DNA from 3 places in the Pedococcus sp. P2_E4 genome. Region 3 is predicted to be linked to each of the others. Evidence: predicted binding sites of a transcription regulator. Region 3 holds the regulator's gene; each other region holds the start of a gene.
What was found. Region 3 encodes LexA, which represses DNA repair genes until DNA is damaged. Its sites were predicted from a motif close to TCGAACANNTGTTCGA; they were not measured.
Positions count from the first base shown of each region.

Region 1: a site for LexA is predicted at 2,243-2,258, ahead of recA (recombinase RecA). Genes of this name have one in related genera too.
Region 2: a site for LexA is predicted at 1,166-1,181, ahead of AC1DV7_RS06285 (LysM peptidoglycan-binding domain-containing protein). Genes of this name have one in related genera too.

Region 1 is NZ_JBFUEO010000016.1:38,204-42,764, reverse strand. Features, by position in the region: gene AC1DV7_RS09835 (YceI family protein) at 1-274, shown strand, start outside; gene AC1DV7_RS09830 (regulatory protein RecX) at 334-978, opposite strand; gene recA (recombinase RecA) at 1,009-2,070, opposite strand; gene AC1DV7_RS09820 (effector-associated constant component EACC1) at 2,342-2,716, shown strand; gene AC1DV7_RS09815 (caspase, EACC1-associated type) at 2,726-4,561, shown strand, end outside.
Region 2 is NZ_JBFUEO010000008.1:96,685-101,245, forward strand. Features, by position in the region: gene AC1DV7_RS06275 (helix-turn-helix domain-containing protein) at 260-487, shown strand; gene AC1DV7_RS06280 (hypothetical protein) at 503-1,063, opposite strand; gene AC1DV7_RS06285 (LysM peptidoglycan-binding domain-containing protein) at 1,189-1,995, shown strand; gene AC1DV7_RS06290 (Rv3235 family protein) at 1,992-2,522, shown strand; gene secA (preprotein translocase subunit SecA) at 2,625-4,561, opposite strand, start outside.
Region 3 is NZ_JBFUEO010000027.1:38,084-42,644, forward strand. Features, by position in the region: gene AC1DV7_RS13050 (patatin-like phospholipase family protein) at 1-61, shown strand, start outside; gene AC1DV7_RS13055 (NAD-dependent protein deacetylase) at 87-980, shown strand; gene AC1DV7_RS13060 (class I SAM-dependent methyltransferase) at 994-1,716, opposite strand; gene AC1DV7_RS13065 (N-acetyltransferase family protein) at 1,764-2,285, shown strand; gene AC1DV7_RS13070 (DUF4259 domain-containing protein) at 2,361-2,777, shown strand; gene AC1DV7_RS13075 (hypothetical protein) at 2,848-3,057, shown strand; gene lexA (transcriptional repressor LexA) at 3,121-3,846, opposite strand; gene AC1DV7_RS13085 (LysM peptidoglycan-binding domain-containing protein) at 4,067-4,477, shown strand.

The sequences.
Region 1 (4,561 bases), on a different contig from region 3:
CGTGTCGTCCGCGGTCTCGCAGAACGGGACCGACTGGGACATCACCGGCGACCTGACGATCAACGACGTCACGCGCTCCGTGACCGTGCCGTTCGAGCAGACCGGCTCCGCCAAGGACCCCTACGGCAACCTGCGGATCGGCTTCGAGGGTGGCGTCACCATCAACCGCTCCGACTGGGGCCTGGCCTTCAACGCCGCCCTCGAGACCGGTGGCGTCCTGGTGAGCGAGAAGGTCAAGCTCGAGTTCGACATCTCGGCCATCGCCCAGGGCTGAGCCCTCGCGCCCATTGGCGCACCGCAGCATCCTGAGCCCGTCCCAACCCCGGGGCGGGCTCAGTCGCGCTGGTGCTCGGGGGCGTCCGCGATCGCGGCCCGGATGACCGCCATCGCCAGGTCGGCCGGGTAGCCCTTGCGGGCGAGCATGCCGGCCAGGCGCCGGGTCTGCACCACCGGCTCGAGACCGTGCATCGCCTTGAGCCGCTTGGCGACCAACCGCTCGGCCTGCTCACGCTCTGCGTCGGGGTCGATGGACTCGAGCGTGGCCCGGGCGGTCTCGTCGTCGACCCCCTTGGTGTGCAGCTCGCGGGCCAGGGCGCGCTTGGCCAGGCCGCGACCGGCCTGTTGGGAACGCACCAGCATGCCGGCATACGCCTCGTCGTCGACCAGGCCGAGCTCGGTCATCCGGTCGAGCACCGCCTCGGCCACCTCGTCGGGGCAGTTGCGCTGGCGCAGCTTGTCGCGCAGCTGCTTGCGGCTCTTGGGCGACATCGCGAGCTGGCGCAGCACGATCTGGCGAGCGACGTCATACGCGTCGGGCTCGTGGTCGCGCGTCTTGGGGTCACTCTCGGGGTCACCGGGGATGGGCTGCCACGCGCGCGGGCGTGCCGAGCCCCCTGACCCGGGCTGCGGATCGGGTGACGACGTCGCGGCCAAGGCCGCCTCGAAGGCAGCCCTGGCCGCGTCGTGTCGATCAGTCATGCGTGATCAGAGAGGTCGCTCGAGCTGTGCTCAGAACTCGACCGGCACCTCAGGGACCGCGTCGGCCGGCTTGTCGACCTGGGGACCGATGCCGAGCTTTTCCTTGATCTTCTTCTCGATCTCGTTGCCGAGGTCGGGGTTGTCCTTGAGGAACTGCCGGGCATTCTCCTTGCCCTGCCCGAGCTGGTCGCCGTCGTAGGTGTACCAGGCGCCGGCCTTGCGGACGAAGCCCTGCTCCACCCCCATGTCGATGAGCCCACCCTCGCGGGAGATGCCCTGGCCGTAGAGGATGTCGAACTCGGCCTGCTTGAACGGCGGAGCCACCTTGTTCTTGACGACCTTGACCCTGGTGCGGTTGCCCACGGGGTCGCTGCCGTCCTTGAGGGTCTCGATGCGACGCACGTCCAGGCGCACGGAGGCGTAGAACTTCAGCGCCTTGCCACCCGTGGTCGTCTCGGGCGAGCCGAACATGACGCCGATCTTCTCGCGGAGCTGGTTGATGAAGATGGCCGTCGTGCCCGTGTTGTTGAGGGCACCGGTGAGCTTGCGCAGCGCCTGTGACATGAGGCGCGCCTGCAGACCGACGTGGCTGTCACCCATCTCGCCCTCGATCTCGGCCCGGGGCACCAGGGCGGCGACCGAGTCGATGACGATGATGTCGATGGCTCCGGAACGGATCAGCATGTCGGCGATCTCGAGCGCCTGCTCGCCCGTGTCGGGCTGGCTGACGAGCAGCGCGTCGGTGTCGACCCCGAGCTTCTTGGCGTAGTCGGGGTCGAGCGCGTGCTCGGCGTCGATGAACGCGGCGATGCCGCCGGCGCGCTGGGCGCTGGCCACGGCGTGCAGCGCAACCGTCGTCTTGCCCGAGGACTCCGGGCCGTAGATCTCGACGACCCGGCCACGCGGGAGCCCGCCGATGCCGAGCGCCACGTCGAGCGCGATCGACCCGGTGGGGATCACGTCGATGGGCGGACGGACGTCGTCGCCGAGGCGCATGACGGCGCCCTTGCCGAACGACTTCTCGATCTGCCCCATCACGCTGTCGAGGGACTTTGCCTTCTGGTCCACAGTGGGTGTGTTCGCTCCAGCCATTTTGGCCACCGTTCCTTCTTTCGCTTCGAGTCGGGCGCGCCTGCCTTCGACCCTGGGGCAGCTGATCTGCTTGTCGGGTCAGACGCTAGGTGTGGCCACCGACAGCCGTCCGGACGCCGAAGGGCATCTGTGGACGGAGGTCCTGTCGGGTTTCCACCTGTGGACCACACTACCGAACACCTGTTCGATCTCCGCGCAACGCGGGGCACGACACGCCGGGTCCCCCGGCAGTAGCATTTCCGGTGCAGGGATGGACCGAGAGGGGCGGGCGATGGAGCCCAGAGTTCACCTCACCCTGGCCGAGGGCGGAGCCGACGACGCCCGCCTCGACCAGCTGAGCCGTCAACTGCGCGACGAGCTGCGCCAGCTCGACCTCACCGACGTCCGGCAGGGACCCGCACAGCCCGCTCCCCCGGGTTCGAGGGGTCTCGACGCCACCACGGTGAGCACCCTGTCCGTGGCCCTGCTCGGCTCCGGTGGGCTGACCGCTCTGGTCACCGCGGTGCGCGCCTGGGTCGACCGGGGGCACGAGAGCCCCCGCAGCATCAAGGTCGAGGTCGACGGCGACGTGCTCGAGCTGTCCGGGGCCAGCACCGCCGAGCGCGACCGGCTGGTCTCGATGTTCCTCACCCGGCACGCCGGCTAGGGGGTCGTGGTGGACGGCCGGCGGACCGCCCTGATCGTCGCGAGCGACGAGTTCGAGCACACCGGGCTGGGCCGGTTGCAGGCGCCGGCCGCCGACGCCGAGGCTCTCGCCGCCGTCCTCGGCGACCCCGACATCGGTGGCTTCCAGGTGCAGGTCGTGCACAACTCGCCCTCGCACACGGTCCAGGCCCACGTCGAGGACCTCTTCGCCGAGGGTCGGCCGGACGACCTCCTGCTGCTGCACTTCTCCGGGCACGGCCTCAAGAGCGACTCGGGCGAGCTGTTCTTCGCGGCCACCAACACCCGGCCGGACCGGCTCGCCTCCACCGCCGTGTCCGCAGACTTCGTGCAGCGCTGCATGCGGGGCTCGCGGGCGCGCAGCATCGTGCTCTTCCTCGACTGCTGCTACGGCGGGGCCTTCGGCGAGGGCGTCGCGGTCCGGGCCGCGGGGCCGGCCAACGTGCTCGACAGCTTCCCGGCCGGCAAGCTCGGTGGCGGCCGGGGACGGGCCGTGATCACCGCGTCCAGCGCGATGGAGTACGCCTTCGAGGGCAGCGCACTCGCGACGGCCGACCAGCGGCAGCCCTCCGTCTTCACGACGGCCCTGGTGGAGGGCCTCAGCACGGGGGCCGCAGACCGTGACGAGGACGGCCTGGTCTCGCTGAACGAGCTCTACGACTACGTGTTCGACCAGGTGCGGGCGCAGAACCCCAACCAGACCCCCAGCCGGGACATCGAGCTGCAGGGTGAGCTCTACGTGGCTCGCAGCCGCCGCAAGCGCATCCGGCCCATCCCGCTGCCCGCAGACCTGCAGGCAGCCGTGCAGGACGGCAACATGTACACCCGGCTCGGCGCCGTCGGCGAGCTGCGGGCCCGGCTGGCGAGCCCCGACCCCGGGGTCGCTCTCGGCGCGCGCGAAGCCCTGGAGGCGGTCGCCCGCTCCGACACGTCCTATGTCGCGGAGGCGGCCCTGGACGCCCTGGCTGCCGCCCCTGCCGTCGCCGAAACCGCCCCTGACCTGACCGGCGCCGACACCTCCACCGGGGCCGACACCTCCACGGCGGCCAGCGCCCCGCCCCGGGCCGAGACCTCGCCCGTGGCAGTGGAGCCGGGAGCGACCGCTTCCGCGCCGGCGTTCCTGGCCGTCCCCACTGCGGCCCCCGCACCTGCGCCGGCGTCCGAGGTCACCCGGGCGCCCGAGGCCACCCCCACGCCTGAACCCACGTCGACCCGCAAGGCCACCCAGCCCCGGGAGGCGACCCCGCGCCATACGGACACGACCGTGTCTGAGGCCGGACCGGTGCCGACGACTCGCGTCCCCGGGCACCGCACCACCGCCGGTCGGACCACCCTCACAGGCGGCGCCCTGGTCCTCGGGTCGGCCCTGCTCCCCGAGTTCGTCTGGGGCGGCACCGTCTTCGGCTTCAAGGGGTGGCTTGGCATCGTGCTGCTCGTCGTGGGGCTCTACGGCGTCGGGTCCGGCTTCGCCGCCCTGGCGCCCAACCCGCTGCGCGACCGCTGGCCCTTCCTCGTGATCGGCACGGGCGTCCTCGCCGCGGTCGGCGTGGTGCTGCTCCTCGATGCGACGTCCGACCTCGGTTCCAGCGACCTCCAGCTCGGCGTCTGGGTCGCCTTGGCCGGCGGCCTGACCACCATCGCGGGCGGAGTCGTCGCGGTGGTCGGACTGCAACAGCGGGTGGACCCGACCGACCCTCGTCCTGCCGCACCGACGGCGTTGACCCGGCTGGTCGGGCACGGGGCCCTGGCGTCCGCGGGGACGATGCTCGCGGCGACCTTCGCGGTGCGCTTCATGCACGACCAACAGGCCCTGGTCGAGCCGTACCTC
Region 2 (4,561 bases), on a different contig from region 3:
CGGAATCCCCGACCGGCGCCGACAGCATGACGCGTTGGCTGAAGGCGGCGCTTGCTCAATCCACAGACCTGACCCGACCTGACCGGACCCGAGCCGACCTGCGCGCCATCCACAGGGAGAGGATGGGAACTCCCCCAAACGGCCGATGATGCGAGAATTCCGCCACCCACCCGACGCAGACCCACGATCATGGTAAACAATTGGTCAAGACAAGTTATGGTCGAGGTCAACCCCGATCGATGAGAAAGCAGGGGAACGCGTGTCGTCGAAGCGATTCATCCAGTTGTCCGAGGTGTCAGAGGTTCTCGACATCTCCTCCGCCCAGGCCTATGCGCTGGTGCGGTCCGGCGAGCTGCCAGCGATCAAGGTCGGGGGCCGTGGCCAGTGGCGGGTCGAGGTGACCGAGCTCGAGGGCTACATCCAGCGGATGTACTCCGAGACCAAGACCTTCGTCGCCGCCCACCCGTTCGGCCAGGGCGCCGACTGAGCAGTTTCCGCCACCTCAGGCCGGCCGGACCAGCACGACGCTGGCAGTCGGCACCACCCGCCGCCCCGTGACGTTCTCGGGGCGGCGCGGCATGTCCAGGGCGTGCTGGCTGACCTCGACGAAGTCCCGGCCGACCACGTCGATCGTCCCCGTGCACGACCCCCCGGACGCGTCGACCACGGTCACCGCAGCACGATCCCGGCTCAGCCCGCGCAGGGCGTAGCCGAAACCGAACCGCCGTCCGGGGGCCCCCTGGTCGGCGCCCCGTCCGAGCCCCACCACCCCGGTGACGGCTGCGAACGGGATGAGCACCGCCGCGAGGCGACCTGTAGGTGGACCGCCCAGGAGCAGCCAGCCGTCACCGGCGTCGGCGACCCGGTCCGTCACCCTGCTGCCGTCCACCAGCGAGACCGTGATCTCGCCCGATCCGACCGCGGCCGACAGCCGGTCGAGCAGCCCGATCGCGGCACGCTCGCGCCGGGTGCGGTCGGCCACCTCGGCGTCGAGCTCGCGCCGCACCTCGGCATCCCACCGTGACTCCAGGTCTGCGAACAGCTCGTCCCAGCGCGCACTCACCACGTCCCACCCTCCTCGGGGCCCGCGCCCCGTCCACCCCTGCCTCCGAGCCTCTTGCCGAAGCCTCTGCGCGCAGATAATGTCACCCGGACTCAAACGCAACCAAACACATGCTCAGGGGAGACATGGGGCAGCGAATCAGGGTGTGGGGTGTCACGGCGCTCGTGGGGACGGCGCCGACAGCTGCGGCGGGCCTGCTGGCCCACGCGGCGGTGCGGCAGTGGCGGGACGTCACGGGGCCGGTCCCGCCGCGGCTCGACGAGGCCGTCACCCTCGTCGCAACCGCCGCGGCGCTGGTCCTGTGCCTCTGGCTGACCGCGAGCATGGCACTCGCGGTGCTCGCCCACCTCCCGGGCCGCCTCGGGCAGCTGGCGGGCGGGGTGTCGAACGCCGTGGCGCCGGCCGTGACCCGTCGGCTGGCAGCCGTCCTCGTGGGAGCCGCCGTCGGGGGGTCCCTGCTGCCCGGCGCCGCCCTCGCCAGCGACGACCCGTACCCCGCCGCGGCCCGGGCCGTGATGGCATCCACCGCCGTCGCCCACGGTCCCGGCTTCGCCCTCACGTCCCGGCCCCAGCCGGTGGAGCGCCAGGGGCCGGGGTGGACGCCCACCCGCTCATCCCTCAGCTCCCAGCCGAGCCCGGAGCTGTTGACGGCGTCTCCCCGGGCCACCGACGGGAGCGCCATCGTCGTGCACCGCGGAGACACCCTGTGGGACCTGGTCCGCCGCCACCTCGGCCCCGGGGCGAGCGAGGCGGAGGTCGCACGGGCGTGGCCGCAGTGGCACGCGGCCAACCGCGGGACCATCGGCGACGACCCCGACTTGCTGCTGCCCGGCCAGGTCCTGCACGCGCCCGCCCCCGTCCTGCCCTCGCCCGCCGCCGAGCGCACGACGCCCGACCCGACGACGCCCGACCCGACGACGGCACCCCGATGAGCACCCCGGTCAGCGCGAGGCCGACCGCACTCGCGCCGCTGCGGATCATGCCCGCACCCCGGCACCGTCCCCCGGTGATCCAGGAGCCCGACCCGTGGACGCCCGAGGTCGTCAGCCGACCCGCCTACGTCCAGGACGCCCTGGCCGTGGACTTCGCCCAGGTGGTCGACGAGTTCGGTGTCCAGCCCACGAGTCGCCGCGAGCTGCCCGACCCGGTGCACTGGGCCGGCCACCTCGCGCAGGGCCTGGTCGAGGTCATGGCCGGCTCACGACCTGCCTCCCAGGTGCTCCGGTGGACCACCCCCGAGGTGTATGCCGTGGTCGCACGACGCGCATCGGTGTCCGGTCGCCGGGGCCGGCCCGCGACCCGGCGGGCGACCGTGCGCAGCGTCCGGGTGTGCGAGCCCGCCGACGGGGTGGCCGAGGCGTGCGCCGTCGTCGTCGACGGCTCTCGGGTCAGGGCACTCGCGCTGCGCCTCGTGGGGCTCGACGGACGCTGGGTGGTCGAGGCTCTGCAGGTGGGCTGAGCCCCTCGCGCCACGACGACGACGCGCCATCCCGCGCCACGACGACGACGGCGCCGCACCCCTCGCGGGGGCGGCGCCGTCAGGTGGCCTGCCGGGGGGTGGTCAGCCCTTGCCGTGGCACATCTTGAACTTCTTGCCGGATCCGCACGGGCAGGGGCCGTTGCGGGACGCCCCCCGGAGCTGCTCGATGCTGAGCTCGTCGTCCACGGAGCCGACGCTGTGCTGCTGCGCCTCGCCGGTCTCGCTCGGGGCGGAGTACTGCAGCTGCTGCGGACGGCGCACCGGCTGCTCCAGTCCCTTGGCGCGGAACGTCGGGTGCTGGTCGGTCGTCGGCACCTCCTCGGCCGGGGCCGCCGGCTGCGCGGCGGCAACCGCAGCCGGGACGTCGTCGCGACGCTCCTCGACCGGGGCGCTGTCGGCCGTCGGGTCGACACTCGAGAGGTTGGCCCCGGCGAGCATGTCGGAGACGCTCACGGGCTGGACCGTGGGGGCCGCCTCCGCCTGGTCGACGTCCACCTGGACGTTGAAGAGGTAGCCGACCGACTCCTCCTTGATGGACTCGTTCATCGCCTCGAAGAGCTGGAAGCCCTCGCGCTGGTACTCCACGAGCGGGTCGCGCTGGGCCATCGCCCGCAGGCCGATGCCCTCCTGGAGGTAGTCCATCTCGTAGAGGTGCTCGCGCCACTTGCGGTCCAGGACCGACAGCACGACCCGGCGCTCGACCTCGCGCATGACCTCGGCGCCGAGCTGCTCCTCACGGGCGTCGTACGCGTGGTGGGCGTCGGAGGTGATCTGCTCGCGCAGCTCGTCGGCGGTGAGCGAGCCACCGGCGGCCTCCTCGACCTCCTGCGGCGTCACGGAGACCGGGTACAGCGTCTTGAGCGCCGTCCACAACCGGTCCAGGTCCCAGTCGTCGTGGAAGCCCTCGGCGGTCTCGGCGTCGACGTAGCCGCTCACGACGTCGTTGATGAAGTGCCGGATCTGCTCGTGCAGGTCCTCACCCTCGAGGACGCGTCGGCGCTCGTCGTAGATGACGGTGCGCTGACGGTTGAGGACGTCGTCGTACTTGAGGACGTTCTTGCGGATCTCGAAGTTGCGGCCCTCGACCTGCCCCTGGGCACTCTGGATCGAGCGGCTGACCATCTTGGACTCGATGGGGGTGTCGTCGTCCATCTTGGCCGTGGTCATGAACCGGTCGACCATCGCGGCGTTGAACAGCCTCATCAGGTCGTCCTGCAGCGACAGGTAGAACCGCGACTCGCCGGGGTCTCCCTGGCGGCCCGATCGACCTCGCAGCTGGTTGTCGATGCGGCGCGACTCGTGGCGCTCGGTGCCCAGGACGTAGAGGCCGCCGAGCGACGTGACCTCGTCGTGCTCGGCCTTGACGGCCTCCTCGGCCTTGGCGAGCGCCTCGTCCCAGGCGGCCTCGTACTCCTCGGGCGTCTCGACCGGGTCGAGCCCCTGCTGCTTGAGCGTGGCGACGGCCATGAACTCGGGGTTGCCGCCGAGCATGATGTCGGTGCCTCGTCCGGCCATGTTGGTGGCGACGGTGACGGCGCCCTTGCGGCCCGCCTGCGCGACGATCGCGGCCTCGCGCTCGTGCTGCTTGGCGTTCAGCACCTCGTGCGGGATGCCCTTGCGGCGCAGCTGGTCCGAGAGGTACTCGCTCTTCTCGACGGACACGGTGCCGACGAGCACGGGCTGGCCCTCGGCATACCGCTCCGCGATGTCGTCCACGACGGCGGAGTACTTCGCCTCCTCGGTGCGGTAGACGAGGTCGGACTGGTCCTTGCGGATCATGGGGCGGTTGGTCGGGATCGGCACGACACCGAGCTTGTAGATCGAGTACAGCTCGGCCGCCTCGGTCTGGGCGGTGCCGGTCATGCCCGAGAGGGTGTCGTACATGCGGAAGTAGTTCTGCAGGGTGATCGTGGCGAGCGTCTGGTTCTCGTTCTGGATCTCGACGCCCTCCTTCGCCTCGATCGCCTGGTGCATGCCCTCGTTGTAGCGGCGCCCTGCGAGCATGCGGCCGGTGTGCT
Region 3 (4,561 bases):
GGCCGACGCTGCCCTGCGGGACTCCGCGCGCCGCCGCCTCCTCGGCCGCATGAGCCCCTGAGCCGCGCCGCACGTACCCTGTTGAGGTGTCCCAGCCCGTCACCAGCGCCGCGCCCGTCACCACGGCGGCTCTCGACGTCGCTGTGGCGCCCCGAGCCGCCGCCTCGCTCGAGGCGGTGGCCGAGCTGGTCTCCGCGGGCAACGTCCTGGCCCTGACCGGCGCCGGCATCTCGACCGAGTCGGGCATCCCCGACTACCGGGGGCCGGACGGCGAGCGCCGGGTGACGCCCATGCAGCTGTCCGAGTTCACCGGGTCCTCCCAGGCGCGCCAGCGTTACTGGGCGCGGAGCTACGTCGGTTGGCAGCGCTTCAACCGGGCCAGGCCCAACGCCGGGCACGAGGCCGTCGCCGCGCTCCAGCAGGCCGGGTTCGTCGGCCCGGTCATCACCCAGAACGTCGACGGCCTCCACCAGGCCGCAGGGGCCACCGACGTCACCGAGCTGCACGGCTCGCTCGCCAAGGTCGTGTGCCTCACCTGCGGGGACCGCACCTCGCGCTGGGACCTCGACGAGCGGATGCGCGTGGCCAACCCCTCCTTCGAGGTCACCAGCGACGAGATCCGTCCCGACGGCGACATCGTCCTGAACGAGCTCGACGTGTCGACGTTCCAGACCCCGCTGTGCCTCGTCTGCGGGCGCGACACCCTCAAGCCCGAGGTCGTGTTCTTCGGTGAGTCGGTCCCGAAACCGTTGGTGGAGAGCTGTTTCCAGCTCACCGAGGCGGCCAGCGCGATCCTCGTCCTCGGCTCCAGCCTCAAGGTCATGAGCGGCTACCGGTTCGTCCGCAGGGCGGCCGCACACGGCATACCGGTCGCGATCATCACGCGCGGCCCCACCCGCGGTGACGCGCAGGCCACCCTCCAGCTCGACGCGCCGCTCGGGCCCACTCTCACCGCACTCGTCCAACGCCTCGCCGCCTGACGGCAGAGGCGGGTCAGCCGGTGGGGCGGCGCGCGACGAGCACGGTGTCGATGGCGTCGCCACCGTCGGTGGGGCGGACGATCTCCTCGCAGCGCTCGACCTCGAGGCCGACCGCCGCGGCCCGCAACCCCTCGACCGTCTGCAGCAGCGACGGGTCGGACGGGCCGCCGACACCCTCGGTGAGGTTGCGCAGCGCGTGACCGACCACGACCAGCGCGCCGCCCGGTGCGAGCCACGTGGTCGTGCGGGTGAGCACGTTCTCGGACAGGTGCAGATAGGCCGCCAGGATGAGGTCGTATGCCGCGTGGCTCGGGGGGTGCCACGAGCGGGCGTCCGCCACGACCCAGTCGACGCGCAGGCCGCGGTTGGTGGCCTCCTTCTCGCCCTTCGCCAGACCGACCGCCGAGAAGTCGACGGCGGTCACCCGCCAGCGCTTCTGGGCCAGCCAGACCGCGTGGCGTCCCTCACCCGCGCCGAGGTCCAGCGCCCGCCCCGGTGGCCAGTCGCCGACGATCCGGGCGACCTCGAGGTTCGGGGTCGCGCTCCACACGCGGTCGGTCGAGGCGTACCGCTCGTCCCACAGCTCCTGGCGGTTCACCGGTCCGGTCGACGTCGAGCCGTGGTCGTGGCCGTGGCGGTCCTGGACCCGGTGCCCGTGCTCGTGGTCGTCGGGGTGCACCGGCCCGGGCTCAGTGGAGTCCGTGGCGCCGGTCGGGTGCGAACCCTCCGTGTCCATCCCCCTAGCATCGCCGATATGACGAGCACCGCCAGTGGGAGCGAGACATGAGCGCTGCGCCGGTCCGCGTGCGCGACGCCGCCCCCGAGGACCTGCCGGCGATGGCCACGATCTACGACGAGCAGGTCCGCACGTCGGTGGCGACGTTCGACACGGAGCCGCGCGGCGCGGCCTACCTCGGCGAGAAGCTCGCCCACGCAGGAGGCGGCGACATCGTCCTCGTGGCCCACGCTGGCGACGAGGTGCTCGGCTACGCCTTCTCGGGGCCGTTCCGTCCCCGGCCCGCCTACGACGGCACCAAGGAGGTGTCGGTCTACGTGGCCGCGACGGCCCGTGGCCGAGGTGTGGCGCGGGTCCTGTACGCCACCCTGCTGGAGCGGCTGGATGGGCTGGCGCACGTGCACACGCAGGTGGCCGTGATCGCCCTGCCCAACGACGCCAGCGAGGCCCTGCACCGGGCGTTCGGGTTCGAGCAGGTCGGCGTGCTGCGCGAGGTGGGTCGCAAGTTCGGCCGATGGGTGGACACCGCCTGGTACCAGAGGATGCCTCCTCCGTCCGGTCAGTCCTGAGGACACCACTGGCGTGTCGCGCTCTTGCGCGGCACTCTCGTGATGACGGCGTGCGGCAGACGACAAGGAGCAGTGATGGGCGCGACCGGACCCGGACCGTTCGACAACGACGACGCACTCGACTTCCTCGACGAGCTCGAGGACGCCGACCCAAGTGAACGCCGAGGACTCGTGGAGTCGGCGATGGGTCAGGTCGTGCGTTCCCAGGACTACATCGAGGCGCCGGTGATGTCCCAGGCGCTGGCCGCGGCGGTCCTCGTCTCGGCCTGCGACGACTTCGAGTCGGTGGCGGGGGAGAACAACGTGCCCGCCTGGGTGGACGACGAGCCCCTCGATGTCGACGACCGCCTCGAGGAGCTGGCGACCGCGCTGCTGCGCCGCGTCCTGGACCCCGACGACAACGAACTCTACGAGCTGTGGGCCGACGCCCGCGACGGCGGCGAGAGGTTCACGTCGCGGGTGACCCATTACCTGGATGCATTGGGGGAGTAGGCGCCCCGGGCGATCCGGCCGACCCGGGCGGTCCGGCCGACTCGGCCGAACCGCCGAGGGGTTGGACAAGATGTGGCTTCAGGTGGAGCGCGGCGTCGACCTCGTCCTGCCGCAGGTGCGCCGTGCACCTGGCGGCGGCCTCCATGAGGTCGGCGAGCAGCTCGATCTCGCTGCCGAGGGCGTGGTCGGTCAGCTCCGGGTCGGGCTGGGTCTCCATGTCGGCACAACGCGCGCCGCGGGCGGCCGTTATGGCCACGCGCGGCGCGGGGCGTGGATGTGACCGTTCGGCTGATCTGCCCTCGTCCGAACGGCCGATGGCCCGTGTCACGCCGACCTGGGGAGCTCAGACGCGGCGCAGGACCGCGGTGACCTTGCCGAGGATGGTCGCATGGTCTCCGTCGATGGGGTCGAAGGCCTCGTTGTGCGGCATCAGCCAGACCTTGCCGTCCTTGCGCTTGAACGTCTTGACGGTGGCCTCGTTGTCGAGCATGGCCGCGACGATGTCGCCGTTGTCTGCGGTCGGCTGCTGGCGGACGACCACCCAGTCCCCGTCGCAGATGGCCGCGTCGACCATGGAGTCACCCACGACGCGCAGCAGGAAGAGCTGGCCCTCGCCGACGATCTGCTTGGGCAGCGGGAAGACCTCCTCGACGGACTCCTCGGCCATGATCGGCACACCCGCAGCGATCCGGCCCAGGACGGGGACGTAGGACGCCTCGGGTCGGGCGTCGCCCGAGCCGGTCTCGTCGAAGGTGGCGCTGTCGTCGTCGGGAGCCGCGCCGCCTCGATAGCCCCGGGTGTCGGCCGGCGCGTCGGGCGACACGACCTCGATCGCGCGCGGCCGGTTGGGGTCGCGGCGCAGGAAGCCCTTGCGCTCGAGCGTCGAGAGCTGGTGGGCGACCGAGCTGGGGGAGGTGAGGCCGACGGCCTCGCCGATCTCGCGCAGGCTGGGCGGGTAGCCCCGGCGGTCGACCGAGTTGCGGATCACCTCGAGCACCCGTCGCTGCCGGACGGTGAGACCGTCGCCGCCGTCGCGGTCGGGCAGCTGCTTGACGTTGTCCTCGCTCATGGTGCTCCTCACTCTCGCGTCGGGTGCGCTGACGTGCGGTCGGACCCCACTGTCAGTGGCCTCTGGTGTGCTGTGAGGCATGAACACAGCCTACGGCGTTCGAACGCCTGTGCCAAACATGTGTTCGACGCGTGTCTTGATTCGTTCGAACATGCGTGCTAGAAATCAGTCACACAGTCTTTCGGACATCCGTTCGATCGGCCGGCAGATGGAGGATCCGATGAGTGCAGCAGTCGCCTGGGACGTCGCCCCCGCACCCCTGCGGGTGCCGGTCCGACCGGCTCGTCCGCGGTTGGTTGCCGTGCCGTGTGGACCGCAGGCGCAGGAGCAGGCGCCGGTTGCGCCCTCCACCTCGCTTCGGCTCACCAGGGCCGGCCGGCTCGCGATCACCGCGACCGTCGCGGCGGTGGTCCTCCTGCTCGCCATCACGATGTTCTCCGGCGGCGCGTCTGCGACCGTCATCGACCACTCCACGACGGTGACGTCCGGTCAGACGCTGTCCGACATCGCGGTGCGCGAGCTCCCGCAGCTCCCTGTCGCCGACGCGGTCGCGCGTCTCCAGGTCGCCAACGACCTCACGAGCTCCAACATCCACGCCGGCCAGACGCTGCTCATCCCCGCCATAGGCTGATCCGTCACCCGAGCAGCTGCTGAGCAGATGACGTCGGCGGACGCGTCGGCCGAATAGACGACTGGGCCGAAGGCCGCGTACGCC